Sinorhizobium meliloti: one gene and its partners. Each later gene encodes a partner of the first gene's protein in a complex. Links are inferred from orthologs where the notes say so. Each region holds a gene or a part of one and is shown on either strand. Other genes may lie near its edges.

The links.
Region 2: the proteins of JOH52_RS18220 (region 1) and pnp are in contact, whole or in part, in a cryo-EM structure (PDB 9QH0), measured with the Escherichia coli proteins. The link is inferred for Sinorhizobium meliloti from one-to-one orthologs.
Region 3: the proteins of JOH52_RS18220 (region 1) and eno are in contact, whole or in part, in a solved structure (PDB 2FYM), measured with the Escherichia coli proteins. The link is inferred for Sinorhizobium meliloti from one-to-one orthologs.

Annotation. Positions count from the first base shown.
Region 1 is NZ_JAGIOS010000001.1:3,741,295-3,751,242, reverse strand. What follows is about bases 4,111-7,441. They hold JOH52_RS18220 (Rne/Rng family ribonuclease), read right to left. Parts: upstream 7,086-7,441; coding sequence 4,311-7,085; downstream 4,111-4,310. Other genes in these bases: JOH52_RS18225 (hypothetical protein), read right to left, coding at 4,111-4,146. Also shown: accC (acetyl-CoA carboxylase biotin carboxylase subunit), read right to left, coding at 1-122; accB (acetyl-CoA carboxylase biotin carboxyl carrier protein), read right to left, coding at 135-611; aroQ (type II 3-dehydroquinate dehydratase), read right to left, coding at 635-1,081; JOH52_RS18235 (DsbA family protein), read right to left, coding at 1,221-1,988; JOH52_RS18230 (pyridoxal phosphate-dependent aminotransferase), read left to right, coding at 2,217-3,374; more of JOH52_RS18225, read right to left, coding at 3,931-4,110; JOH52_RS18215 (N-acetylmuramoyl-L-alanine amidase), read left to right, coding at 7,844-9,076; JOH52_RS18210 (penicillin-binding protein 1A), read left to right, coding at 9,441-9,948. UniProt on the Escherichia coli protein: Endoribonuclease that plays a central role in RNA processing and decay. Required for the maturation of 5S and 16S rRNAs and the majority of tRNAs. Also involved in the degradation of most mRNAs.
Region 2 is NZ_JAGIOS010000001.1:1,073,954-1,083,552, reverse strand. The notes cover bases 1,705-4,686. They hold pnp (polyribonucleotide nucleotidyltransferase), read left to right. Parts: upstream 1,705-2,109; coding sequence 2,110-4,263; downstream 4,264-4,686. Other genes in these bases: JOH52_RS05210 (class I SAM-dependent methyltransferase), read left to right, coding at 4,343-4,686; rpsO (30S ribosomal protein S15), read left to right, coding at 1,705-1,742. Also shown: JOH52_RS05225 (sensor histidine kinase), read left to right, coding at 1-1,234; more of rpsO, read left to right, coding at 1,473-1,704; more of JOH52_RS05210, read left to right, coding at 4,687-5,359; JOH52_RS05205 (ISAs1-like element ISRm21 family transposase), read right to left, coding at 5,529-6,605; enoyl-ACP reductase FabI, read right to left, coding at 6,758-7,564; fabB (beta-ketoacyl-ACP synthase I), read right to left, coding at 7,569-8,789; 3-hydroxyacyl-[acyl-carrier-protein] dehydratase FabA, read right to left, coding at 8,839-9,354. UniProt on the Escherichia coli protein: Involved in mRNA degradation. Catalyzes the phosphorolysis of single-stranded polyribonucleotides processively in the 3'- to 5'-direction. Also involved, along with RNase II, in tRNA processing.
Region 3 is NZ_JAGIOS010000001.1:3,626,220-3,635,650, forward strand. What follows is about bases 6,618-9,431. They hold eno (phosphopyruvate hydratase), read right to left. Parts: upstream 8,755-9,431; coding sequence 7,480-8,754; downstream 6,618-7,479. Other genes in these bases: JOH52_RS17615 (FtsB family cell division protein), read right to left, coding at 6,618-6,711; kdsA (3-deoxy-8-phosphooctulonate synthase), read right to left, coding at 8,889-9,431. Outside these bases: lpdA (dihydrolipoyl dehydrogenase), read right to left, coding at 1-1,152; JOH52_RS17590 (GNAT family N-acetyltransferase), read right to left, coding at 1,170-1,751; JOH52_RS17595 (SGNH/GDSL hydrolase family protein), read right to left, coding at 1,754-2,395; JOH52_RS17600 (pyruvate dehydrogenase complex dihydrolipoamide acetyltransferase), read right to left, coding at 2,452-3,795; JOH52_RS17605 (pyruvate dehydrogenase complex E1 component subunit beta), read right to left, coding at 3,808-5,190; pdhA (pyruvate dehydrogenase (acetyl-transferring) E1 component subunit alpha), read right to left, coding at 5,208-6,254; more of JOH52_RS17615, read right to left, coding at 6,391-6,617. UniProt on the Escherichia coli protein: Catalyzes the reversible conversion of 2-phosphoglycerate (2-PG) into phosphoenolpyruvate (PEP). It is essential for the degradation of carbohydrates via glycolysis.

The DNA of each region.
Region 1 (9,948 bases):
TGCATGGCGTCGCTGTCCGCCGTCGAGTGCACGGCTACGGTCGCGATGCCGAGCTCCTTGCAGGCGCGCAGGACGCGCAGAGCAATTTCGCCGCGATTGGCAATGAGGATTTTCGAGATCATCGCCACCGTGCCCTACTCGATCACGATCAGGGGTTCGCCATATTCGACCGGAGCGGCGTCCTGCACGAGAATTTCCGTCACCTTGCCGGAGCGGGGGGCGGGAATCTGGTTCATCGTCTTCATTGCCTCGATGATCAGGATCGTCTGACCTTCCTTTACCACCGCACCGACTTCGATGAAGGGGCGGGAACCCGGAGCCGGGGCGAGATAGGCGGTGCCGACCATGGGGGCCGTCACTGCGTTCTTGGCATTGTGACCGCCTTCGGCGGCACCCTGGGGCGCACCAGCCGGCTGGCCGGCGGCGATGGCGGGCGGCACCTGGTAGGCGGGCATCGCCGGCATGGACATGGCAACAGGCGTGCCGTTCCGCGAAACGCGGATGCGCAGATCGTCCTGTTCCACTTCGATCTCGGTCAGGTCGGTATCGTTGAGGATATTGGCGAGATCACGGATCAGCGCCTGATCGATACCCGGTTTCTTTTCAGCCATGGGATATGAGCCTCGTGTTCTTCTTATTTGGATTTTTCCGTCAGGTTCTTTAGCGCATGCAGCGCCAGAATGTAACTCTGTGCGCCGAAACCGCAGATAACGCCTTTGACGGCCGGCGCGATCATCGACTTGTGCCGGAATTCTTCGCGCGCATGAATATTGGAAAGATGCAGCTCCACCACGGGGACGGTGATCGCCCGAATGGCATCGTGCATGGCGATGGAGGTGTGTCCGTAGGCGGCGGGATTGATGGCGATGCCGACTGCCTTTTCGCCAGCCTCGTGCAACCAGTCGACCAAGGTGCCCTCATGGTTTGACTGCCGGAAGTCGACGTCGAAGCCCAGGAGTTTGGCCTCCTCCTTGCACATGGCTTCGATGTCGGCAAGCGTCTTGCCGCCATAGATACCCGGTTCACGTTTGCCGAGCGCGTTCAGGTTTGGGCCGTTCAGCACAAAGATAGTCGAAGGCATAAAGGATTCCGGTCCGGTGATGGAGGGTTACCTATAGACTGATGGTTCCCCGAGGAAAAGCCCCCTGGGTTCCCGCGGGATTTGTCCACAAGTCGTGCTGTTCCGATAGGGCGAAAGCCGCCGGCGTGCCGGCCGGCCGTCAGCAGACCGTCTTGCCGCACGCACGCATGTTGGCGACTTTCTGTTCGATCTCAGGCGCCCCGACAGCGCCGAAGACCGCCTCGTTGCCGACGACATAGGAAGGCGTTCCCGTGATGCCGAGCTCGTTGGCGAGCGTATAGGCTTCGCGCACCGAGGCATCATACGGCCCGTCATCCATCTTTTCGCGCAACTGCGCTTCCGTCACCCCGAGCTTGGCCGCAACGGCGATCGCGGTTTCCTCCGTCGCCCGTTCCTCTGCCCCGAGCAGGGCGCGATGGAAATCGCCGTATTTCTCCGGTGCGATCACGCGGAAGGCGGCGCTGACCTTGTGGGCCGCGAGCGAATCCGGTCCGAGAATTGGGAGCTCCTTGAGAACGAATCGGACATTCTTGTCCTTGGCGAGGATGTCGTCCATGTCGGACATGGCCCGTTTGCAATAGCCGCAGTTGTAATCGAAGAATTCGACGATCGTCACATCGCCATCCGGATTACCGAGGGCTATGTCGTAGTCAGAGTTGAAGATCGCCTTCTTGTTGTCGGCGATTGCCGCCTGGGCGGTTTCCTGCTGCTTGGCCCGCTGCTTGGAGGTGAGCGCTTCCTGCACTTCCAGCATGATCTCCGGATTGGCGAGCAGGTACTCCTTGATGAAGGCGCCGAATTCCTCCTTCTGCTTGGCATCGAGCGCCGCCGCCGGCCCGGGCAGGGCGACGCCGGCAGCAAGCGCGATCAGGGATGCTGCGGCAATCATCTTCATCTTGAGCGTCATTCTTTCCTCGTGGTCTGCTGTTCTATGTCGGTCGTAGAGTCCGCACGCTTGCGTCAATGCGCCAGTTTGAAGACGACGACAAGTCCCGGCTTGCGCCGATTGGTTGAACCATAGGACCTGGCGCGGGCAAACGAAACGGCAAAATGGGCCGAATTGCGGCGTTCGCGGACTTGTGAAGCCGTAAGCGATGGGGCAAAGGGCATAGAGAAACTCGTGAGGACCAGTCATTTGGCACAGATGTCGAAACGCAGCGCAGTCGAGCCGTTCCACGCCATGGACGTGCTGGCCGAAGCCACGCGGCGGCGCGATTGCGGCCACCCGGTCATATCCATGGCGGTCGGTCAGCCCGCGCATCCTGCGCCGAAAGCGGCACTCGATGCGGCAAGGAGGGCGCTCGATCACGGTCGGCTCGGCTATACGGACGCTCTTGGCACACTCTCCCTGAAGAGGGCGATTGCCGCTCATTATCACAGCCGGCACGGCATCACGCTCGATCCGCAGCGGATTGCGGTGACGACCGGATCGTCGGCCGGGTTCAATCTCGCTTTTCTCGCCCTGTTCGATCCGGGCGATCGCGTGGCCATCGCCCGGCCAGGCTATCCCGCCTATCGCAACATCATGGCTGCGCTCGGCCTCGAAGTGGTCGAGATCGAAGCCAATGCCGAGGCCGGCTTCACTTTGACCCCGGACAGCCTCGAGCGCGCCGCGGCACGTGCCGGAAAACCGCTGAAGGGCGTGCTTCTCGCAAGCCCCGCGAACCCGACGGGAACGGTGACCGGCAAGGCGCAGCTGAAGGCGCTCGCCGACTATTGCCGGGACCACTCGATAGCCTTCATTTCCGATGAGATCTATCACGGCCTTACTTTCGCCGGGGAGGAGACGACGGCGCTTGAAGTCGCCGACGACGCCGTCGTGATCAACTCCTTCTCCAAATATTATTGTATGACCGGATGGCGCATCGGCTGGATGGTTCTGCCCGAGGCGCGGGTGCGTGCCTTCGAGCGCATCGCGCAGAGCCTCTATATTTCGCCGCCGGAGCTATCACAGATTGCCGCAGAGGCGGCCCTCGGCGCGCATGAGGAGCTCGACGGCTACAAGCGCGCCTATGCCGCGAACCGCGCATTGCTGCTCGAACGGCTGCCGCAGATCGGCTTTTCGATCGCCTCGCCGATGGACGGCGCATTTTACGCCTATGCGGATGTCAGCCGCTTCACCAATGACAGCATGGCCTTCGCCCGTCGGATGCTGGCCGAGATCGACGTTGCGGCAACGCCCGGCTTCGACTTCGATCCCCTCGAAGGGCATCGCACCATGCGCTTTTCCTATGCGGGCGCGGCTACCGAGATGGAGGAGGCGATGAACCGCATCGCGCGCTGGCTGGCCTAGATCACGATGTTTTTAGGTCGGGTCGACCTAAAAACATGAACGTGATCGATTCCAATAGTTTAGAGCGGGATGCGGGCGGAAAACCGCACACACTTTTCCTCATCCCGCTCTAAGGCCTGTTGAGGTTCATCCGGAGTTTATGACGGCTGCTGCGAGATGGGTGATGGCGTTGGAGCTCTGGGCTGTTTTGTCGGCGCGCATGGCCTGGCTCTAACCGGCCTGTGAAACCTATCGGAGGACTGCAATCTCTCCTCACCTCGTCTCTGTGCTTGTCACAGAGATCCAGCAGCGCCGCGTCTGCGGCGCGGAAGAGTTTTTTCAGCCCAAGGACTTGGTCTGGCTGGATCCCTGTGACGAGCACAGGGATGAGGAAATCAAACAGGCCGCGGCGGGTATCCCGGATCTCAACAGGCCTTTAGAGCGCTTCACGTTTCACTGGACGGCGAAACGCTTAGGTCGTTGGACCAAGCACCTCCGGACGGAGAGCTGTCATGCTTTGCGTGGAAGTGCTCTGCTCCAGACATGGGTATCCGCACATCGGCCGGTTACGCGTGGCTTACCAATTGCCGGGGTCTGCAGTGTGATCGACACTGGCAAATTCATCTGCCTTTTTCCGGTCCAGTATCAGGCTGGTTGCAATCTTCGTTTCATCCGTGACCGAATAATGCAGAGGTGCCGGCCCGTTGGTCAGTTGCTGATACATGAGCAAGGCGGCCTCCTCGGCAGTGTCGGCTTCGAACTCTTCCGTAACGATGACTGTGAACTTGCGCATGGCCTCGTCCTCCCTGCGGGAAAGTATAGAGCGGGATAAGGAAAAGCGTGTGCCGCTTTCCGTCCGGAAAGTGCGGAGTTTTCAAAGAGGCAGGTCACAACTGAGCCGCCACGCGGCCCCAGCATGAAAAAGCCCGGATCGCTCCGGGCTTTTTCCTATTCTTCTTAGAAGAAGCTGCGGCGCTGCCACCAGCCGCCCTTTTTGGGTTTTGTCGGCTCCTCTTCGCCCTCGCCCTTGCTGGACGTCACGACCGGCTCGGTAGCGATCGCCGACAGATCCCGGTTTGCGCGCGCGGGCTTTGCGCCTTCCAGATCGGCAACAGCTTCCTCCACGGCCTCGGGGGCGGCTTCGGTTGCTTCGGGTTGGGCCTCGACGGTCTTCTCGGCTACTTCATCGACACTCTCGGCCGGCTCCTCGGCCTTGACTGCTTTCTTGCGGCTGCGCCGGGGTTTTGCCGGTTTCGGCTCCTCCGCTGCTGCCTCGACGGCAGCGGCTGCCGCGATATCCGGTGACGTCTCCTCGGCTGCCGCGGCTGGGGCGACTTCCGCCTCTGCGTCGTCGCCGGCTCCTTCGCCGGCGTCTGCAGCCATGCCGGTCTCGCCCTCGGCATCGGCCAGTTCGTCCTGACGACTGCGGCGGCCGCCACGCTTGCCGCGGCGGCGACGCTTGCGCTTCTGCTCGCTATCGCCATTCAGGGCATCCGTAGCGTCGACTTCATCCTCGGCATCGTCCACGGCGGCTTCGTCGCCGGTCTCGTCCTCAGCCGCGTCGGCGGCGTCAGCGAAGGCCTCGTCCGCCCCCTGACCCGCACCCTTGCCGCGCCGGCGGCGACGACGCTTGCGCTTGCGGCCGCCTTGTTCGTCGGTCTGCCCCTTTTTCTGGTCCTGACGCTCGGCAGCAATCTCTTCCACTTCCTCTTCGTCGGACTCCTCCTCGATGAGGACCTCTTCTTCGTCTTCCGGCTCCGGCTCGAACTGCAGGATCTGGTCGATCCTCACCGGATTTTCGACCGGTTCACCGCGATCGATCGCGAAGTGCTGCGCACCGACATGAGCGTCCGCTTCGATGAAGATGGAGACACCGAAGCGCTGCTCGTAGTCCGTGATCGAACTGCGCTTCTGATTGAGCAGGTAGAGCGCGATATCGGGTGTCGTCCGCACGCTGATGTCGTGCGTGGTGTTCTTGAGCAGATGTTCCTCGATGCCGCGCAGGACATGCAGGGCAACGGAGGATTGCGAGCGAATGTGGCCCGTGCCGTTGCAGTGCGGGCAGGTCTGCATCGTGCTTTCCAGCACCGAGGCGCGGATGCGCTGGCGAGACATTTCGAGCAGGCCGAAATGCGAGATGCGGCCGACCTGGATACGGGCACGATCGTTCTTCAGGCAATCCTTGAGCTTCTTCTCGACGGAGCGGTTGTTCCGCTTCTCTTCCATGTCGATGAAGTCGATGACGATCAGGCCGGCAAGGTCGCGAAGGCGCAATTGCCGCGCTACTTCCTCGGCTGCCTCGAGATTCGTCTGGAGAGCCGTATCCTCGATCGAGTGCTCGCGCGTCGAACGACCGGAGTTCACATCGATGGAAACCAGAGCTTCGGTCTGGTTGATGATGATGTAGCCGCCCGACTTCAGCGTCACCTGCGGCTGCAGCATGCGATCGAGCTGTGCTTCGATGCCGGAGCGGGAGAAGATCGGATGCACGTCGCGATAGGGCTGCACGACCTTTGCGTGGCTCGGCATCAGCATCTTCATGAAGCCCTTGGCTTCCTTGTAGCCTTCCTCGCCCGAAACGACGATCTCGCTGATGTCCTTGTTGTAGAGGTCGCGGATCGATCGCTTGATAAGGCTGCCCTCCTCGTAGACGAGGCAGGGGGCAGTCGAGTTCAGCGTCAGCGTGCGGACGTTCTCCCACAGGCGCATGAGATATTCGAAGTCGCGCTTGATCTCGACTTTCGTGCGATTGGCTCCGGCGGTGCGCAGGATCACACCCATCCCCTGCGGCACGTCGAGACCGCGGGCGATCTCCTTCAGACGCTTGCGGTCCTGCAGGTTGGTGATCTTGCGCGAAATACCGCCGCCGCGCGCCGTGTTCGGCATGAGAACGGAGTAGCGGCCGGCGAGCGAAAGATAGGTCGTGAGTGCCGCACCCTTGTTGCCGCGCTCTTCCTTTGCGACCTGCACCAGCAGGATCTGCCGGCGCTTGATCACTTCCTGGATGCGGTATTGCTTGCGCGGCTTGCGGATATGACGATCCGCCACCTCTTCCATGGCATCTTCGGCGCCGACGGATTCGATGATTTCCTTTTCGCCGTCGTGATTGTCGTCGTCATCGTCGTCGTCACGCTGACGGCGCGCGTCGATATCCTCGGAGATCGAGTCGGTATCGACCACCGCGGCCATTTCGTTCTTGTCGCCTTCGCCGTCTTCCGACGGGCCGCTTTCAGGCGCCACGGCCTCTTCGTCGGCCTTCGGCTTCGCGCGGCGGGTACGCTTCGGCTTGGCCTTGGCCTTCGGCTTCTCCGCAGCGGCCTCAGCGGCTTCTCCGGCTGCCTCGGCGGCTTCGGCCTGTGCCACGACTTCGGCAACCGTATCGCCAGCCGGCGCGAATTTCTGTTCCGCCACGGTGTCGTTCGGCTCGTCATCGTCGCGGCGAGCCTCTTCGGCTTCCGCCTTCAACAGGGCCTGACGATCGGCGAGGGGAATCTGGTAGTAGTCGGGATGGATTTCGGCGAAGGCCAGAAACCCGTGGCGATTGCCGCCGTAATCGACGAAGGCCGCCTGGAGCGACGGCTCCACTCTGGTTACCTTCGCCAGGTAGATATTGCCGCGGATCTGCTTCTTATGTTCCGATTCGAAATCGAATTCTTCTATGCGGTTTCCGCGTACGACAACGACGCGCGTCTCCTCTGAGTGAGACGCATCGATAAGCATTTTCTCTGCCATCTAAGCTGTGCTCCTCGGCGCGGCGGGACGACAGACAGAGTGCCTTTTTCAAGAAGGCTGTCGAAGACGTCGGAGGCTGCGCCGGATATAAAAGGTCCTGTTTGGCGCAAGCGATGGTGCAGCAGCCAGACGGCAGCCGGAACGCTAAGGTCCCGGGGCCGCTCTACTTCTGACCGATACTGCTGAGTCACATCAAAGACCAAACAAGAATGCCAATGTCCTGGACCTCTGGAAGAGGCCCGATGAATGCGCCCGCTTGCGGGCATCCGGTGAAATTCACCATCAAGAACTCCGGCCACCGCCGGAAATTTGCGAACCAGTATACGGAGGAGGAAATGCGGCGACGGCGGATGAATTCCTGCGGCCGCGGAAGCTTGATACGGTTGCAACCGGTTGTTCCGGCTCGATCACTCCCTGGCGCCAAGCTCGTCTAAAAGCTCCGGCTGCCCGGCCGACGATTCTATCCCGTCAACACTTTCTCCTTGTGACGCTTTTATGTTTTCCATGTCACATTGGCAAGGGAAAAGCCTTTGCCGCCACAATATTGATCGATTCGCTTGCGCGGGTGTAACCGGACCTTCAGGAGAAGACTGCGCCGGCTGAGGGGCGGTGCCGCGGCCCCCGTGTCAAGCTTTGGTTAACCCTGAGGGTTCATTGGTTGAGGGGCGGATAAGGGCAGCCGGGGAGACCTTCGCCGGTATATCGATTGGATGGATGCGGGGTTTCAGGTGAAGCGTTCGGCGACTAGGCTGTGTTCAATGGAGGCGATCGGGCGTCATCGCGGCATGCGCATGTTCGTCGCTGCCTTTGGTGCCGTTTTGCTTCTCTTGTCACCCGTGGCGGTCGTGCGCGCCGGCGAGCCGGTGCCTCTCCTCGCCTATGCCGCGCGGATTGCCGGCGACGATGCCCGCACGCGCCTGGTCATCGAGTTCGATCGCGAGCCGGCCTTCTCCATCCACTACGTCGCCAATCCCGTTCGCGTCATCGTCGACCTGCCGGAAACGTCGTTCGGACTGAAGCCGGAGAGCCTGCAGCCTCGCGGCTTGTTCGACGCCATCCGCTATGGCGGAATGGGGGCAGGGGCCTCGCGGCTCGTGCTCTCCGCCAACGGGCCGACGGAGGTGACCCATGCGGAAGTGAAGCCGGTGGAGGACGGGAAGGGCTTTCGCCTCGTGCTCGATGCTGAGAGGATCGGCCAGGACCGCTTCGACAAGCTCCTGGCCGAGCAGCAGTGGACGGGTACGGTGCCCTCCGCCAAGACCGACCGGCCGGCCGCCGCGCCGCCCCCGAAGGCCGGCGTTTTCGTGGTTGCGATAGATGCCGGGCATGGCGGAATCGATACCGGTGCGATCGGCGGCGTCACGAAAACCGAAGAGAAACATGTGACCCTTGCCTTCGCGAAGGAGCTGGTGGAACGGCTCAATCACGAACCCGGCATCGAGGCGTTTCTGACGCGGGAGCGCGACGAATTTCTCTCCCTGCCTCAACGCGTGCAGATCGCACGCCAGCGAGGCTCCAACCTGTTCATTTCGGTTCACGCCGACACGTTGCGGCAAAAGGAAATTCGGGGCGCCACGGTCTACACGATCTCCGACAAGGCGTCCGACCACCTCGCGGCCGATCTTGCCGCACGCGAGAATCTCTCCGACGAGATTGCCGGGATTCCGCTCGAAAGCGAGCCGGCCGAAGTCGCGGATATCCTCATCGATCTCACCCGCCGCGAAACGCAGGCTTTCTCGGTCAATCTCGCCCGGAGCGTCATTTCCTCGTTCGAAGGGCAGATCAAGCTGATCAACAATCCCCACCGTCATGCGGGGTTCCGCGTCCTGCAGGCGCCGGACGTGCCCTCGGTGCTGCTCGAGCTCGGTTTCCTGTCGAACAAGGAAGATGAGAAGCAACTGCTCGATGCGGAATGGAGGAAGAAGGTATCCACGCTGCTTGCGGACGCCGTGCAGCGCTACCGGAACTCCGCGGTTGCAAACGGCGGTTGAATGCGCAGGGCGTTCCGGGATCCTTGATTTCGCGCCTGCCCGACGCCACTGAGTGGGGATGTGATTTGTGTCGACCCGGTAACAGCGATATGCTTTTCAGCAGATGCGCACCGTATAATCCGATAACAGCCCTATTTTACTCACAATCCGGGCCCCTTAGGGGGAGGGCGTCCCGATTTGTTGGGAAACGGTGTTGATGCTTCAGGTTCCTGGCCATATGAGGGAGCCCAAACGCGTATAACTGCAAATGCCAGACGATTTCTTTGGAAGAGTTTGGCGAGGTCGGCTTCCTTCGCGGAAAACGAGCGTTCGGGCATTCGGCGACCTCGCAATGGGACGATAATTAGATACCGGTACCTGACTGATGATCAGACTGATTGGATATTTTTTCGGCATTGGTGCGTTTCTGCTGCTTGGCACAGCCGCGGCCGTCGCGATCTATCTCGGCGCCATCACGAAGGACCTCCCCGATTACGAGGTTCTGGCCAATTATGCTCCGCCGGTGACGACACGCTTCCATGCGGGTAACGGCGCGCTGATGGCCGAATATGCGCGCGAGCGCCGGCTATATCTGCCCATTCAGGCAATACCCGATCGCGTCAAGGCCGCATTCATCTCGGCGGAAGACAAGAACTTCTACCAGCATCCGGGCATCGACGTGACGGGCCTTGCACGCGCCATCGCCGTCAACCTGCAGAATTTCGGCTCCGGTCGGCGCCCCGTCGGCGCCTCGACGATCACCCAGCAGGTCGCCAAGAACTTCCTTCTGAGCTCCGACCAGACGCTCGATCGCAAGATCAAGGAAGCGATCCTCTCCTTCCGCATCGAACAGGCCTACAGCAAGGACCGCATTCTCGAGCTCTATCTCAACG
Region 2 (9,599 bases), 2.7 Mb from region 1 along the record:
GCTTGTCTCGGGCGTGTTTCCATCCGAAGTGGGCAGGGGCTGGGTCTTCACCGTCTATCTTCCGGTGACGACGCCCGACGGAAAGAAGTATCTGCTGGGCCTCAGGCAGGATGCCGAGCGGATGACGAGGGCCGTCAATCGTGACACGCTTTCTCCCGGATGGAATGCCGCGCTCGTCGACGGCAAAGGCAGGGTCATCGTCTCCTCGGACTCCTCGGTGAAGTCCGGCGACCCGTTCTTTCTCGACGAATTGCCGTTGATCAGCATCGGTGTCGGCAATATCAGTGCCGGCGGCGTCGACTACCGCGTCGCGTCGGAGTTTTCGGTGGTGACCGGCTGGCGCATCGTCGCCTGGGCGCCGAGCGAGATCGTCGATCAGCCGATGCTTTGGTCGTTCCTCTGGCTGTCCTTCGGTGGGATCATCTTCGCAAGCATCGCGGTCGCCGGTTCGTTGACCATTGCGCGGCTGCTCACGCAGGGTGTCCGGCTGTTGGCCATGGATGCCCGGCGGCTGGGAGCGGGCGAGCCGGTCGAACCGCGCCGCTACATGATCACTGAAGTCGAAGCGGTATCCACCGCCCTCGCAAGCGCTGCTACCGCCCGCGCCAAGGCCGAAAGCGAAATCCGCCTGCTGATGCGGGAGGTCGCGCATCGGGCGAAGAATCAGCTCACCGTCATCCAGTCGATGCTGGCGCAGTCGGCCAATTCGGCGGAGGAGCCGTCGGATTTCGTCGAGGCGTTTCGCAAGCGCCTTGCGGGCCTCGCGCGCTCGACCGACCTCATGGTGGCGAACGCCGCCTCCGGAGTCGACTTCCGCGAGCTCGTGCGCAACCAGCTTCAGCCGTTCATGCCGGCCGAGTCCGACCGCGTCGTGCTCAGCGGACCTGCCCTGCGGCTGGACGCGCAGATGGCGCAGACCCTCGGCATGGCGCTGCATGAACTGGCTACCAACGCCATAAAGCATGGTGCGCTCGCCAACCAGACCGGCATGATCAAGGTCGAGTGGTCGGTGGGGGAGGGTGCGATCGATATCCGCTGGCGCGAGAGCGGTGCCGATATCGTCGCGCCTTCGGGGAAGAAGGCCCGCAGAGGCTTCGGCACGGTCGTGCTCGAGCGCATGCTCGGCCTGGCGCTTCGTGCGGAGCTGGAAAGGACGATGCATGCGGATGGCATCGAATGGCGGATACGCATCCCGCGCGGCAAGGATCATTCCTCGCAGGAGGCAGGCGGTTGAGAGGCGGATCGTCCTGCAGCAAACCACCTCAAATGGATGCCGGAGCATCCGTGCGCAATCGGAATTGACGGTGCGCGGGAGGCGGTGCCGCGCAGCGCTTTCATGACCCTTTCCTTTTGGAACGGATTCGGTTATAGGCACGCCAGCGAAAGGCGCCGCCTCTTCGTGCGAACGGCCGTAGCTGGACGACATCCCGGCTGCCGGCGACCCTCAAATCCTCGAACGAAAGGATCAAACGATGTCGGTTACTGCAGAGCGCAAAGCTCAGATCATCAAGGAATTCGCAACCGTAGAAGGCGACACCGGTTCTCCGGAAGTTCAGGTTGCTATCCTGACGGAACGGATCAACAACCTGACCGAACACTTCAAGGACCACAAGAAGGACAATCACTCCCGACGTGGCCTCCTCGCGCTGGTTTCCAGCCGGCGGTCGCTCCTCGACTATCTGAAGAAGAAGGACGAGGCGCGCTACACCAAGCTGATCGGTGCCCTGGGCATCCGTCGCTAAACGACTGGTCCGGCGGGTTGCCTCGGCAACCCGCCGGCTTTTTTTCTGCAGCCCGTGCGCTCTTCAAAAAGCCTAGGGTATTGTAAAGGGCGCCACAGCGCCGCGCGTCTTATCGGACGCGCAACCGTCCAGCGGACCGGGTGGGCCGGGATCGCGGATCAACCAATGGCCCGTCATGGGGCAGGATTGCAGGATGCTTCGGCGCCTGCTTGCCGAAGCGGCTGCTATACGCAGCGCGGCAAAGCGGTATGCGGCCGGTTTTCTTTGAAGCCTCCCGTTGTCTTGCCCGTGATGCGCCACCAGGCGGCTTTGAGATCGCCCGCGCTTTATGAGCCGCGGAAGGTCTGTCGCACACGAAGGACAGAACATGTTCGAGACACACAAGGTAGAAATCGAATGGGCTGGGCGTCCGCTCAAGCTCGAAACCGGAAAAATCGCGCGTCAGGCCGATGGTGCCGTTCTCGCGACCTACGGCGAAACCGTCGTGCTCGCCACGGTGGTTTCGGCGAAGGCACCGAAGCCAGGCCAGGATTTCTTCCCGCTCACCGTCAACTATCAGGAAAAGACCTACGCTGCGGGCAAGATCCCCGGCGGCTATTTCAAGCGTGAGGGCCGCCCCAGCGAAAACGAGACGCTGGTGTCGCGTCTGATCGACCGGCCGATCCGTCCGCTCTTCCCGGACGGCTACAAGAACGACACCCAGGTCATCATCACGGTCATGCAGCATGACCTCGAGAACAACCCGGACGTCGTCGCGATGGTTGCGGCATCCGCTGCATTGACGCTTTCCGGCGTTCCCTTCATGGGTCCGGTCGGCGGTGCCCGCGTCGGCTACATCAACGGCGAATACGTTCTCAACCCGCATCTCGACGAAATGGACGAATCCACGCTCGACCTCGTCGTCGCCGGCACGCAGGAAGCGGTGCTGATGGTGGAATCGGAAGCGAAAGAGCTGCCGGAAGATGTCATGCTCGGCGCCGTCGTTTTCGGCCAGAAGGGCTTCCAGCCGGTGATCGACGCTGTCATCAGGCTTGCGGAAGTTGCCGCCAAGGAGCCGCGCGAATTCAATCCGGAAGATCACTCCGCTCTCGAAAATGCGATGCTCTCGATCGCCGAAGACGAGCTGCGCAACGCCTATAAGATCACCGAGAAGGCCGCGCGCTATGCCGCCGTCGATGCGGTAAAGGCAAAGGTCAAGGAGCATTTCCTGCCGGAAGGCGTCGAGAACCCGGCCCATACCGCCGAAGAGATTGCCGCTGTCTTCAAGCACCTGCAGGCCAAGATCGTTCGCTGGAACATCCTCGACACGAAGAGCCGCATCGATGGCCGCGACCTCGTCACGGTTCGCCCGATCGTCGCCGAAGTCGGCATCCTGCCGCGCACGCACGGTTCGGCGCTCTTTACCCGCGGTGAAACGCAGGCGATCGTCGTTGCCACGCTCGGCACCGGCGAAGACGAGCAGTATGTCGATTCCTTGACTGGCATGTACAAGGAAAACTTCATGCTGCATTACAACTTCCCGCCCTATTCGGTCGGTGAAACCGGCCGCATGGGTTCTCCGGGCCGCCGCGAAATCGGCCACGGCAAGCTCGCCTGGCGCGCCATCCATCCGATGCTGCCGACCGCGGAACAGTTCCCCTACACGCTGCGCGTCGTTTCCGAGATCACCGAGTCCAACGGTTCGTCCTCCATGGCAACCGTCTGCGGCACGTCGCTCGCACTGATGGACGCGGGCGTTCCGCTCGCCAAGCCGGTTGCCGGCATTGCCATGGGCCTCATCAAGGAAGACGACCGTTTCGCCGTCCTCTCCGACATTCTCGGCGATGAAGACCACCTCGGCGATATGGACTTCAAGGTCGCGGGCACGGATGCCGGCATCACCTCGCTGCAGATGGACATCAAGATCGAAGGCATCACCGAAGAAATCATGGGTGTTGCCCTCAACCAGGCCAAGGGAGGCCGCCTGCACATTCTCGGCGAAATGGCCAAGGCCATCTCCGAGAGCCGCGGCCAGCTCGGCGAGTTCGCACCGCGCATCGAAGTCATGAACATTCCGGTCGACAAGATTCGTGAAGTCATCGGCTCGGGCGGCAAGGTCATCCGCGAAATCGTCGAAAAGACCGGCGCCAAGATCAATATCGACGACGACGGCACCGTCAAGATTGCGTCGGCTTCCGCCAAGGAGATCGAGGCCGCCCGCAAGTGGATCCACTCGATCGTCGCCGAGCCGGAAGTCGGTCAGGTCTATGAAGGCACTGTCGTCAAGACGGCCGATTTCGGCGCCTTCGTCAACTTCTTCGGCGCCCGCGACGGCCTCGTCCACATCTCGCAGCTCGCTTCCGAGCGCGTTGCCAAGACCACCGACGTCGTCAAGGAAGGCGATAAGGTCTGGGTCAAGCTGATGGGCTTCGACGAGCGCGGCAAGGTTCGTCTCTCCATGAAGGTCGTAGACCAGGCGACCGGCAAGGAAGTCGTTGCCGAGAAGAGCGAAAAGAAGGACGGCGGCGAAGCCGCCGAGTAAGCCGGCCTCGGCTGAAACCATTCAGGGCGCGGAGCGGATCGCTTCGCGCCCTTTCTTGTGACGGAAACGGAATCGAACCATGAGCCGCGACGCGCTGAAAACACTGTTCCATCCCTTCGCAATGGGGATCATCGATCCGCCGGGAGAGGGCGAGCGGGTACTCTTCCTCGGCGCCGAGGCGGGCTACCGCCTGCCGGAAGGCTTTGCTGCGGACGTCTCCGCCGTGCAGCCGCTCAAGCCGCTCTACCGCGCGCTGACGGCCGCTCGCGCCGATGTGGTGCCCGTCGCGGCCGGCGACGGCTACGACGCTGCCCTCGTTCTCTGCGGCAGGCACAAGGGCGAGAACGAAGACCGCATTGCACAGGCTTTGGAACGCACCCGCGCCGGTGCCCTGATCGTAGTCGCCGGCGGCAAGGAGGACGGCATTCAGTCGCTGCGCAAGAGGATCGACAAGTTCGGCTGGGATGGCGACTCGATGCCGAAATATCACGGCGTCGCCTTCTGGTTCACGCGGCCCGAGGACGCCGCCGAGGCCATCTCGGCGCTCGCCAAGGTCCCGGTGCGCGTCCACGGCCTGTTCGTGGCATCGCCCGGCATGTTCTCGCATGACCGCGTCGATGCCGGTTCGGAGCTGCTCGCGTCGCGCCTGCCGCGCGATTTCACCGGCCACGCGGCGGATTTCGGCGCCGGCTGGGGCTATCTCTCGGTCAAGCTTGCCGAGGCTTCGCCCAGCCTCAAGGGCATCGATCTGTTCGAAGCGGATTTCGAAGCGCTGGAGGCGGCACGGGCAAACATGGCGGCGAATGCGCCTTCGACGGCGGCCCGTTTCTATTGGCACGACCTGACGGCCGAAGAGACGCGCGACAAATACGACCTTATCGTCATGAACCCGCCCTTCCACGAGGGCCATGCCGCCGAGCCTGCGCTCGGCGCGGCGATGATCAAGGCGGCCGCCAAGGCGCTGAAGCATGGCGGCCGGCTGATGCTCGTCGCCAATCGCGGACTTCCCTATGAGCCGGTCCTGACGGAGAACTTCAAGGAAATCGGCGAGACCTGCCGCAATGCGCGCTTCAAGGTGCTCTGGGCGAAGCGCTGAGTCGATTTATTTGCCGTAATGTGACCCCTCCCTAACCCCTCCCCACAAGGGGGAGGGGCTACTTCTGCCGCACCTCGCGGGTCCAAAGTCAGCCTTTGCGTCATCCGCGAACTTGCGAAATGGGAAAGCGCTAGCCGCAAGCGCCTAGCCCTTCCCCCTTGTGGCAGGGCTATCGCATATGAGCGATAAGAGAAGTGAGGAATTGGTCATCCCAGCCCGCCTTTTTGATTTTCCGGCGGATGGAGGCCTTGTCGGGGTGAGATCGCAAGAGGTTGAGAGCGATCTTGCGCAAGAAGGCAATGTTCTGAGGGCCGTTGTCCTTGCGGTTTCTGGCGGCGTCCTCGCGGAAGTGGACATCCAGAACCCAATGCAGTTTGTTTTCGATTTGCCAATGGGTTCTTACAACCTCGATCAGCGCGCTCGGCGACATGGTGGTGGAGAGCAGGAAGTAGCGGACATGGCTGGTCAAATGGCCGTTGGTATGACGGCTTGTGGTCTCGACGCAGCCGATGGCCTGCAGGCCCGGAAAGTTGATATCGTCGACAGCCACAACGCTGGCGCGGCGTGTCTCGGTGCGGTCATGGGCAGTCTCGGCTGCAATCTGGATGCTCTCGACGTGGTCGGCGTCCTCGATGCGGGCGAGCGCCTGGGCCAAGAGGCCGGGCTGGTTGGCCTTCAGTGCCAGAGCATAATCGCCGCCGGCAGCGAGGATGGCGCGGGCGGTGTCGGGCCGGCAATGCAGGGCATCGGCGGTGACGATAGAGCCCTCCAGTGCCAGCAGCGCGAGCGCATCGAGAGCCCCTTGCACCTCATTGCGGCCCGGCGCGAGCTTTTGGCCGATGACCAGACCGGGACCGGCAGCCCAGACATTGACGAAGTGGAGTGGCGTGGCCTTGGCGGCGCGCCGGTAGGCACCGCGCACCGCCTTGCCATCGATCGCTACCACCCCTTCGAGACCCTGCGCAAAGCTCGCCGTGAGACGGCGAAAGGCCGCGTCAAAGGCATCCGGATCGAGATGGCGGAAGACGGTGGAGAAGGTGTCATGGCTGGGAATGCCATAGGGCAGCGGCACGATTGTCTTCAGCCATTTCTTCTTGGCAACGCCGAAATCGGCCATATCGGTACAGCTTTCCGCACCGCAGACAATCGCCGCAACGGCAATGAACAGGATCGACGTCAACGGATGGCGCGCATTGCGACCGCGCGGATCGGGCAAATCTTCAAAGCAAGCGGCAAATCTACTCATCGAGACCTCCAAGTCAGCGGAGAACTCCAAGAATCGATTTGCCGCAACAAAACAACCGCTTATTTGCTAAATGCGATTCCCCTGCCCCTTGTGGGGAGGGGTTAGGGAGGGGCCTCATCCAACCGCCGTGGGCAGCGTGGCAATCACGCGATTTAATCCGCGTCTGCGACCCGCAATGCTTCGAGCGTCGGCATCGAGGTGATGTTGTAGCCGGAGTCGACGTAATGAATTTCGCCGGTGACGCCGCGCGAGAGGTCCGAGAGCAGATAAAGTGCGGAACTGCCGACGTCTTCTATGGTGACGGTCCGGCGAAGGGGCGAGTTCTTCTGCTGCCAGGAGAGCATCGCGCGCGCATCGGAAATGCCGGCGCCCGCAAGCGTTCGGATCGGACCGGCCGAGATCGCATTGACGCGGATGCCGCGCGATCCGTAGTCGGCGGCAAGATAGCGCACCGAAGCCTCGAGCGCGGCCTTGGCGACACCCATGACGTTGTAGTTCGGCATGACCCGCATCGAGCCGCCATAGGTGAGCGTCAGCATGGTGCCGCCCTCGCTCATCAGCTCCGCTGCACGCTTGGCAATCTCGGTAAAGGAGAAGCAGGAGATCACCATGGTGCGGCTGAAATTGTCCCGCGTCGTGTCGGCATAGAGACCCTTGAGCTCGTTCTTGTCCGAGAAGCCGATGGCGTGGACGACGAAATCGAGCTTGCCCCAGCGCTCCTTTATGGCGTCGACGACAGCGTCGACGGAGCCGATGTCCTCGACGTCGCAGGGGAGCAGGAAGTCGGAATTGACCTCTGCAGCCAGCGGCTTGACGCGCTTGCCGAGGGCTTCGCCCTGATAGGTGAAGGCGAGCTCTGCGCCCTGGGCGGCGAGAGACTTGGCGATTCCCCAGGCAATAGAATGGCTGTTGGCGACGCCCATGATGAGGCCGCGCTTCCCGTTCATCAATCCGTTCATCGTGTTATCCGTTATAGCGCTGGAAGACGAGCGTCGCGTTTGTGCCGCCGAAGCCGAAGGAGTTCGAAAGAACCGTGTCGATCTTGGCATTGTCGATGCGCTTGCGGACGATCGGCACCCCTTCGAATTCGGGATCGAGCTCGGTGATGTGAGCGCTTTCGCCGATGAAGCCGGCCTGCATCATCAGGAGACCGTAGATCGATTCCTGCACGCCGGCCGCGCCGAGCGAGTGGCCGGTCAGCGATTTCGTGGACTGGACATGCGGCATCTTCTCGCCGAAGACCTCGCGGATGGCGCCGATCTCCTTCTGATCGCCGACCGGCGTCGAGGTGCCGTGGGTATTGATGTAGTCGACCTCGCCCTTCACGGTGGCCAGCGCCTGGCGCATGCAGCGAACCGCGCCTTCGCCTGATGGCGCGACCATGTCGTAGCCGTCCGAAGTGGCGCCGTAACCGACGATTTCCGCATAGATTTTGGCGCCGCGCGCCTTGGCGTGCTCCAGCTCTTCCAGAACGAGAACGCCGGCACCGCCGGCGATGACGAAGCCGTCGCGGTTCGCGTCATAGGCGCGCGACGCGACGGACGGCGTGTCGTTGTACTTCGACGACATGGCGCCCATGGCGTCGAAAAGATTGGACATGGTCCAGTCGAGATCTTCATGGCCGCCCGCGAACATGACGTCCTGCTTGCCCCACTGGATCATTTCCGCGGCATTGCCGATGCAATGCGCCGAAGTCGAGCAGGCCGACGAGATCGAGTAGTTGACGCCGTGGATCTGGAACCAGGTCGCGAGCGTCGCCGAAGCCGTAGACGACATCGCCTTCGGCACCACGAAGGGGCCGATCCGCTTCGGGCTGTTGTTCTTGCGGGTGATCTCCGCCGCTTCGACGATCGCGCGGGTAGAAGGGCCGCCCGAGCCCATGATGATGCCGGTGCGCTCATTGGTGATGTCGCCGGCCTCGAGCCCGGAATCGGCGATCGCCTGCTTCATCGCCACATGGTTCCAGGCGCCGCCCTGGGACAGGAAGCGCATGGCGCGGCGGTCGACGAGGTCGCTCGGGTCGAGCGTCGGCGCTCCCCAGACCTGGCATTTGAAGCCGTGCTCGGCAAAGTCCGGAGAAAACGTGATGCCCGACCGCGCATCGCGCAGCGACGCGGTGACTTCGTCGGCATCGCTGCCGATCGAGGAAACGATGCCGAGGCCCGTTACAACAACCCGTCTCATGTCAGATGACCTTTTCTTCGATTGGAACCGTGCGGGGATCGCCCGCAGTTCAGTCGGCCTTTTCCTGGAAGAGGCCGACCCTGAGATCGGTGGCCTTGTAGATCGTTTCGCCATCGGCCTTCATCCAGCCGTCGGCGATGCCAAGAACCAGACGGCCGCGCATGACGCGCTTGAAGTCGATGCCGTATTCTACCAGCTTGGTCTTCGGCGTCACCATGCCGGTGAACTTCACTTCCCCGGTGGAGATGGCGCGGCCCTTGCCGGCCTCCCCGAGCCAGCCGAGGAAGAAACCGGTCAATTGCCACATGGCGTCGAGACCGAGGCATCCGGGCATGACGGGATCGCCCATGAAGTGGCAGGGAAAGAACCAGAGATCCGGCGTGATGTCGAATTCGGCGCGGACATAACCCTTGTCGTTTGGCCCGCCCGTTTCCGAAATGTCGGTGATGCGGTTGAACATCAGCATCGGCGGCAGCGGCAGCTGCGCGTTGCCGGGGCCAAACATTTCGCCTCGGCCGCAGATCAGGATTTCCTCATAGCTGAAGCTGGATTGTCTGGTGTTCATGAATGGTTGCTTCCCGAGTCGATTATGTGTTCTCCGACCTGCTTTAGTGCAAGTCCGGTCTGATTTGAAGCGCAACCTGTCATCCGCGGCTGCGATGCGGGCTGCGGCTCGTGACGTTCCAAGTAGAGCGGCATGCGGGCTAAGGAAAGCTCTCTCATCGTCTCCGAACCGCTCGGAATGGTGACATCATTCCGCCGTCGCTTACAGTATGAATGTGGCGGCGGCCAGAGTTAAATGCCCGCCTT
Region 3 (9,431 bases), 110 kb from region 1 along the record:
TTCCTTGGCCTTCGCTTCCGTGAGGCCCACGGAGGCGACCTGCGGGTCGCAATAGGTGCAGCCCGGGATCTTGCCCTTGTCAAGCGCGTGCACGCCGGGAACCCCGGCAATCTTCTCGACGCAGATGACGCCCTCATGCTCGGCCTTGTGCGCCAGCATCGGCGGCCCGGCGACGTCGCCGATCGCATAGATGCCCGCGACATTGGTCTTGCCGTAGCCATCGGTGACGATGCAGCCGCGGTCGGTCTTCACGCCGAGGGCCTCGAGGCCGAGATTCTCGATGTTGCCCTGAACGCCGACGGCGGAGATCAGACGGTCCGCCTTGATCGGCGTGACCTTGCCGTCCTTCGTCTCAACATGCGCCGTGACGTCGTTCGCGCCCTTCTCGACCTTCGTCACCTTGGCATCGGTGATGATCTTCAGGCCGCGCTTTTCGAGCTGCTTACGGGCGAAAGCGGAAATTTCCGCATCCTCGACCGGCATGATCTGCGGCAGCAGTTCGACGACGGTCACGTCGACGCCCATCGAGCGGTAGAAGCTCGCGAATTCGATGCCGATCGCGCCGGAGCCCATGACGAGCAGCGACTTCGGGAATTCCTCCGGCTTCATCGCCTCGAAATAGGTCCAGATCAGCTTGCCGTCCGGCTCGATGCCGGGGAGCGCGCGCGGGCGCGCGCCGGTTGCGACGATGATGTGCTTGGCCGTATAGGTCCCCTCTCCCTTGACGCCCTTCGGAACCGGGTTCTGCGGCTGGACGGCTGGCTTGGACGGCGCGCCGACGACGATCTCGCCGGGTTTGGTGAGCTTCGCCTCGCCCCAGATCACGTCCACCTTGTTCTTCTTCATCAGGAAGGCGACGCCGCCGTTCAGCCGCGCGGAGACACCGCGCGAGCGGGCAACGACATCCTTGACGTTGGCGGTGATCTTGCCTTCGAGGGTCAGGCCGTAGTTCTTGGCATGGTTGGCATGGTCGAGAATTTCGGCGGAGCGCAAAAGCGCCTTGGTCGGAATGCAGCCCCAGTTGAGGCAGATCCCGCCCAGATGCTCCCGCTCGACGATCGCCGTCTTCAAGCCCAGCTGCGCCGAACGAATGGCGGTCACGTATCCGCCCGGACCCGAACCGACAACGATAACGTCGTAATTCTCAGCCATGTTTTTCCTACCTTTGGTCAAGCGGCGTTGCGGGTGAAAAGCACCCAGTGGTGTTTTCTGCTGTCTTCGAAAAGCGGCACGGCCCCGGCGCGCGCCACCTCCTCGAAGCCGTTCAGCCTGTAAAGCGCCTGCGCCGTTTCATTGTGGCTTTCGGTGATCAGGCTCACCGGCGCCTGCCCGGCGCGGGAAAACTCGTTCTCGAGCAGAGCGCGGCCTATGCCTTTACCGCGGTAATGGCGGTAAACGCCGAGGCTATCGATGAACCAGTGACCGACCACCTGCTTCTGCAGGAAAAGCAAGGGCGCAAGCACGGGATGTTTCGGCTCGATCTCGAGGATCGATGCATCGATGCCGTAGGAAACCGACACGCCGACGATCTCGTCTCCGATTTCGGCCACCACCGCATTGCGCCACGTACCGGGCCCGGTATCCCGACGCAGCACGTTGCGGCCATGCTCGAAGGCGGTTTCCGCGGATTTGCTCAGAACGCCGCCGTACCAGAGCCAGGAGGCAAAGCCGTGTGAGGCGATGTCGATCAGGATCGCAAGTTCCGCTGCCTCGCTTCGCTTAGCAGGCCTGAGGGTCGCGCCAGCCGTCATCGTCAAAGCCCGAGCATCATCCGCACGACAGGCTCCAACCCTCTGCCGACCGCCCGGGTGTTCTCCGCGTCGAGGTGGACACCGTCGATCGGCGTCGTCCTGGCCACCGATCCGCCGTCGAAGAAGCCGCAGTCGAGCTCGTCGGCGAGATCGCGATAAAGCGGCGCCAGCATTGCGGATTGCTCGACCCCGCCCGCGAACATGGCGGCAAAAGCGCTGTTGGCCGTCTCGCAGAGCGGCGGCGGCGAGACGATGAGAATCTCGGGCTCCTCCTCCGTTTCCGTCGGCCAGTCGTGCCTGCGCACCAGATTGACGAGGCGCTCGATGCCCTTCACCGCGCCGAAAGCGGTGCCGTGAATGATCGGTTTCATGTCGTTCGAGCCGAGCATGAACACGATGAGATCGAGTGGCGCGTGGGTGTGCAGGACCGTCGGGAGGACACGCGCGCCGTTCCGGTCGCAATCGGCGAGATGGTCGTCATAGGCGGTCGTCCGCCCGTTCAGCCCTTCGGCGATGACATGCGCGTCCGAACCGAGCGCCTTCTGCAGCACGCTCGGCCAACGGTCCTCCAGCGCATGCCGGCCGGAACCGGTTGCATCGTATCCCCAGGTCAGACTGTCACCGTAGCAAAGGACTGTCTTCATCTGCCTACTCGCTTTTCATGGGGAAAGGACCGGCTGGGAAGCCGGTCCGGATCGCATCAGACGAGCATACCCATCGGGTTTTCGATGTAGCGCTTGAAGGCGGCGAGCAGTTCGGCGCCGAGCGCGCCATCGACGCAGCGATGGTCGGTCGAAAGCGTGACGGTCATCACATTGGCGATGACCATTTCCTTGTTCCTGACGACGACACGGTCCTCGCCGGCGCCGACCGCGAGGATCGTCGCGTGCGGCGGATTGACGACGGCGGCGAAGTCCTTGACGCCCATCATGCCCATATTGGAGACGGCCGTGGTGCCGCCCTGATATTCTTCCGGCTTCAGCTTGCGCTCCTTCGCGCGCTTGCCGAGATCCTTCATCTCGTTGGAGATCGCCGAGAGGCTCTTCAACTCCGCCTGGCGGACGATGGGCGTGATCAGGCCGCCGGGGATGGAGACGGCAACGCCGACGTCCGCGTGCTTGTGCTTGACCATGTTCTGATCGGTCCAGGACACATTCGCATCCGGTACGTCGCGCAGCGCCAGAGCAAGCGCCTTGATCACCATGTCGTTCACGGAAAGCTTGTAGACCGGCTTACCATCCTTTTCAGGTGCTGCGGCATTCAGCTGGGCGCGCAGCGCCATAAGCGCGTCGAGCTCGCAATCGACCGAAACATAGAAATGCGGGATCGTCTGCTTCGATTCGACGAGGCGCTTGGCGATCGTCTTGCGCATGCCGTCATGCGGCACGAGTTCGTAGGAGCCTGGCTCGAAGAGCTTGAGGACGGCGTCCTCCGACATGCCCTTAGCGAGCGTCGCCGGGGCCGGAGCTGCTGCCTGCGCGGCGGCGGGCTTGGCGGCGCCACCGGAAACGGCTGTCTCGACGTCCTTCTTGACGACGCGGCCATGCGGTCCGGAACCGGCGATCGCCGAAAGGTCGATGCCTGCCTCCTTCGCGAGGCGGCGTGCCAGCGGCGACGAAAAGATGCGCTTGCCTTCGCCATCGGCGGGCGCAGGAGAAGCCGGAGCAGCAGCTTGCGGTGCCGGCGCTGCGGCGGGTGCCGGAGCCGCGGCCGGTGCCGTTTCGGCCGTTTCCTTCGGCTTCGGTGCCGGGACTGCTCCCGCTGCACCGTTGCCGCCCTTGGCGGCAGTCGCGACGTCTTCGCCCTCGGCGGCGAGAACCGCGATCAGCGCATTGACCTTGACGCCTTCAGTGCCGGCGGGAACGACGATCTTGGCGACCGTGCCCTCATCGACGGCTTCCACTTCCATCGTCGCCTTGTCGGTCTCGATCTCGGCGATCACATCGCCGGACTTGACCTTGTCGCCTTCCTTGACCAGCCACTTGGCCAGATTGCCTTCTTCCATGGTCGGGGAGAGGGCCGGCATGGTGATGTTGATTGGCATCGAACGACCCCCTTATTTGTAGCAGACGGCTTTCACCGCATCGACGACTTCCGCGACATTCGGCAGAGCAAGCTTTTCAAGGTTGGCCGCGTAAGGCATCGGCACGTCCTTGCCGGCGATCGTCAGGATCGGCGCATCGAGATAGTCGAAGGCCTGCTGCATGACGCGGGTGGCGATCTCGGTGCCGACGGAGGACTGAGGATATCCTTCCTCGACGGTGACGAGGCGGCCGGTCTTCTTGACGGACTCGATGACGGTCGGCAGGTCCATCGGCCGGATCGTGCGAAGGTCGATGATCTCGACGTCGATACCCTGCGCCTCGAGTTCCGCCGCGGCCTTGATCGCATAGGTCATGCCGATGCCGAAGGAGACGAGCGTCGCGTCCTTGCCGGTACGATGGATGCGTGCCTTGCCGATCGGCAGCACGAAATCGTCGAGCTTCGGCACTTCGAAGGACTGGCCGTAAAGGATCTCGTTTTCGAGGAAGATCACCGGGTTCGGATCGCGGATGGCGGCCTTGAGCAGCCCCTTCGCGTCCGCCGCCGTATAGGGCATAACGACCTTCAGGCCCGGAATGTGGCTGTACCAGGCGGCATAGCACTGGGAGTGCTGCGCGGCGACGCGGGCTGCAGCACCGCTCGGACCGCGGAAGACGATCGGCGCGCCCATCTGGCCGCCGGACATATAGAGCGTCTTAGCGGCCGAGTTGATGATCTGGTCGATCGCCTGCATGGCGAAGTTGAACGTCATGAACTCGACGATCGGGCGCAGACCCGTCATCGCCGCGCCGACGCCGACGCCGGCAAAGCCATGTTCCGTGATCGGCGTGTCGACCACGCGGCGCGCACCGAATTCCTGCAACAGGCCCTGCGTGACCTTGTAGGCGCCCTGGTATTCGGCGACCTCTTCGCCCATGACGAAGACGTCCTCATTGGCGCGCATCTCTTCGGCCATCGCGTCGCGAAGCGCTTCGCGGACGGTCATCGTCGCCATTTCGGTTCCGGCCGGAATTGCCGGGTCGGAAGGAACGTCCGCCTTGGGCTGCGCCGCGACGGGCGCCGCGGAAGCAGCCGGCGCTTCAGCCGCGGCCGGCTTAGGCGTTTCCGCTTTCGGGGCTTCGGTTTTCATGGAATCGATGTCGCTTGCGGCTTCGCCATCCTGCAACAGGACGGCGATCGGCGTGTTCACCTTCACACCCTCGGTGCCGGCTGCGATCAGCAGCTTGCCGATCGTGCCTTCGTCTACCGCTTCCACTTCCATCGTGGCCTTGTCGGTTTCGATTTCCGCGATGACATCGCCGGAGGACACCTTGTCCCCCTCGTTCTTCAGCCACTTGGAGAGCGTGCCTTCCTCCATGGTCGGGGAAAGGGCAGGCATAAGGATTTCTACAGGCATGTTTGTCCCTCCCCGGATCAAAGCAGGATATCGGTATAGAGCTCGGAGACATCCGGCTCCGGATCAGACTGGGCGAAATCGGCACTGTCCGCAACGATGTCGCGAACCTCCTTGTCGATCTGCTTCAGTTCGTCCTCGGTGGCCCAGCCTTTATCCGTCAGGCGGGCCTTCACCTGCTCGATCGGATCATGCTCCGAACGCATCTTCTGCACTTCATCCTTCGAGCGATACTTCGCCGGATCGGACATGGAATGGCCGCGATAGCGGTAGGTCAGCATTTCGAGGATGATCGGGCCCTTGCCGGAACGGCAATGTTCGACCGCCTCGTCGGCTGCGGCCTTGACGGCGCGGACATCCATGCCGTCGACCTGATAGCCGGGAATGCCGAAGGAAGCGCCGCGCTGGGAGAAATCGGTCTGCGCCGATGCCCGCGACACGGAGGTACCCATGGCATAACGGTTGTTCTCGACGATGTAGATCACCGGCAGTTTCCAGAGAGCGGCCATGTTGAAGCTCTCATAGACCTGACCCTGGTTGGCGGCACCGTCGCCGAAATAGGCAAGGCTTACATTGTCGTTGCCGCGGTATCTGTTGGCGAAAGCGAGGCCGGTCCCGAGCGAGACCTGTGCACCGACGATGCCGTGCCCGCCATAGAAATGCTTTTCCTTGGAGAACATGTGCATAGAGCCGCCCTTCCCCTTGGAAAGACCGCCACGGCGCCCGGTGAGCTCCGCCATCACGCCGCGCGCACTCATGCCGCAGGCGAGCATATGGCCATGGTCGCGATAGCCGGTGATGACCTGGTCGCCCTCTTTCAGCGCCAGCTGCATCCCGACGACGACGGCTTCCTGACCGATATAGAGGTGACAGAAACCACCGATGAATCCCATGCCGTAGAGCTGGCCGGCCTTTTCCTCGAAACGCCGGATCAACAGCATTTCCCGGTAGGCCTTGAGATCGTCTTCCTTGGAGAATTCGGCGATCGTGCCGCCGGCAAAATCTTTCTTGGCCGGCTTGGCAGCGGTCTTGCGGCTGGAAACGGACGCGGATTTTCGCGGAGCCATTCGTTCCTCCCAATGGTTAGCCTTTGGCGGCTACCATAGGGAAAGAAAAGCGCGGCAGCAATGCCATATTTGCATGGCTATTATTCGCGCCAACCATTTGAAATTTAACGTCTTTTTTAATTTAACCTATTTTCAGTTAATTCGCTGGGTGGTGGAAAATAACGATCTCGTCGCTGCGCGACATGTTGAGCGCGAGGCGAGCCTTCTCATCCAGCATGTCTCTCTCCAGCGAACCGTCGCTCATCAGCTCGACTTCCTTTTCCAGGATTTTTCGCGTCTGAGTGAGCTCGTCCAGCCGTGCCTGCCGCTCGGCAATCTGGCGGTCGAACTCCTTCGTCGCCTCCAGACCATAGCCGCCATGGATCGAATGATAGCCGAAATAGGAAAGGAAGGCGACCGCCAGCAACGGCACCACCAATCGCCCCAGTCTTCGCTTCTTGTGATGCCGTGTCCACATCGCTCATGCCCTGAATTGAGTTGGAGCGGGCTGCAGGAGAAACTGCAAACCATAATCCCGCGCCCGCTCCAATACGCAGTACGAATATGAAGACTAGCGTCGATTGATTAACCGACGGTTGACCATGAATAATTTGCGAATGGAGAGGGAATTCGGAGGACGGAGCGCCGTCGGCCGGCCATCGGCCATGAAATCGCGGCGGCCCCTCATCCGCCTGCCGGCACCTTCTCCCCGCAAGCGGGGCGAAGGGACTCGTAGCGCCGCCGCTTGTCCCTTCTCCCCGTCAGAACGCTACGGCATGCACATATCTCTTGTTGTCCAGCCCTTCGCGGACTTACTCCGGAGTGGCGGCATCTGTATTTCCAGCAGTGGCGAGGCTTGCGGATGGGTCCTTGGGATCAAACCCGTATGCGCTGACATTGGCATTAGCGGTCACCCGCCCCTCATCCGCCTGCCGGCACCTTCTCCCCGCAGGCGGGGAGAAGGGACAAGCGGCGCCAACTGAACCCCGCATTCACCGTCCGCCCGAGGGCGCGAGCGGGCGCGGCATATCCCTTCTCCCCGCCTGCGGAGAAGGTGGCGGCAGCCGGTTGAGGGGCAACCGAGACCGAGCGGGGTTGAGCCGGTTGGGTTCCCGAGGGATCCCTTTCATCAGCAGTATCCGCCGCCCCGGCGCGCAAGAGATATGTGCATGCCGTAGCGTCAGAACGGGGAGAAGGTCGCGGCAGGCGGATGAGAGGCGGAAAACTACCCCCGCCCCGCCTTCAATCATCCACGCAGGACCGAGCGGCCGGCATATTGCGCCTGCGGGCCGAGCTGTTCTTCGATACGGATCAACTGGTTGTACTTGGCGAGCCGGTCGGAACGTGCGAGCGAGCCGGTCTTGATCTGACCGCAATTGGTGGCGACCGCGAGGTCGGCAATCGTCGAATCCTCGGTCTCGCCGGAGCGGTGCGACATGACGGCGGTATAACGCGCCTTGTGCGCGGTCTCGACCGCATCGAGCGTTTCCGAAAGCGATCCGATCTGGTTGACCTTGACGAGGATGGAGTTCGCGACGCCCATCTTGATGCCGTCGCGCAGGCGCGCAGAATTGGTGACGAACAGGTCGTCGCCGACAAGCTGGCACTTGTTGCCGACGAGGTCGGTCAGGGATTTCCAGCCGTCCCAATCGTCTTCAGCCATGCCGTCCTCGATCGAGATGATCGGATATTTGCCGGCGAGCTCGGCGAGATACTCGGCCATGGCGCCCGGCTCCAGCGTACGGCCCTCACCCTCGAGCACGTATTTGCCGTCCTTGAAGAATTCGGTCGAAGCGCAGTCGAGGGCGACATACATGTCCTCGCCAGGTTTGTAACCGGCCTTCTCGATCGACTTCATGATGAAGTCGAGGGCTGCAGGCGCCGAGGCGAGGCCCGGCGCAAAGCCGCCTTCGTCGCCGACATTGGTGTTATGGCCATCCGCAGCGAGCTGCTTCTTCAGCGTGTGGAAGACTTCCGAACCCATGCGGACGGCGTCCTTCAGGGTCTCGGCGCCGACCGGCATGATCATGAATTCCTGGAAGTCGATCGGATTGTCGGCGTGCGCGCCGCCATTGATGATGTTCATCATCGGAACGGGCAGGAGATGCGCGTTCGGGCCGCCGACATAGCGGTAGAGCGGCAGGCCGGAGGCTTCCGCAGCGGCCTTCGCGACGGCGAGCGAAACGCCGAGAATGGCGTTGGCGCCGAGGCGCGACTTGTTCGGCGTGCCGTCGAGCTCGATCATGGTACGGTCGATCTGGATCTGATTTTCAGCGTCGAGGCCGCCGATCGCCTCGAATATCTCGCCGTTCACCGCATCGACGGCGCGCTCGACGCCCTTGCCGAGATAACGCGTGCCGCCATCGCGCAGCTCAACCGCTTCATGCGCACCGGTGGAGGCGCCCGAGGGAACCGCCGCGCGACCGAAACTGCCATCCTCGAGATGGACATCGACCTCGACGGTCGGGTTGCCGCGGCTGTCGAGGATCTCTCGGCCGATGATGTCGATGATTGCAGTCATGATCTCTTCCCTTGTGGACGATGATGATGGTCGGCCTGTCTTAATTCACGGCCTTGAAATTACAATGGCGCCGGGATCGCAAAATCCGGACCGCCGGGCCGCTTCATGAAAAATTCACGAAGCGCGGCACCGGCTCACGCTTTCGCAACCGCGTCAAAGGCGAGCAGTTTCTCAAGCAGCCGCGGCATGTCCTTCAGCGGCACCATGTTCGGACCGTCGGAGGGAGCATTGTCGGGATCCTCATGGGTCTCGACAAAGACACCGGCGACACCGACGGCGACGGCCGCACGCGCCAATGTCTCGACGAACTCACGCTGGCCGCCGGTGGAGCCTCCCTGGCCGCCCGGCTGCTGCACGGAATGGGTCGCATCGAAGACCACCGGAGCGCCGAGTGCCGCCATGATCGGCAGCGAGCGCATGTCGGAGACCAGCGTGTTATAGCCGAAGGAAGCGCCGCGCTCGCAGAGAAGCACGTTCGGGTTGCCGCTCTCGGTGAACTTGGCAAGGACGTTCTTCATGTCCCAGGGGGCGAGGAACTGGCCCTTCTTGACGTTGATCGTCCGCCCCGTCTTGGCGGCGGCGACGAGCAGATCCGTCTGCCGTGACAGAAAGGCCGGGATCTGCAGGATGTCGACGGTCTCGGCCACGGCAGCGCATTGCTCTTCCGTATGGATATC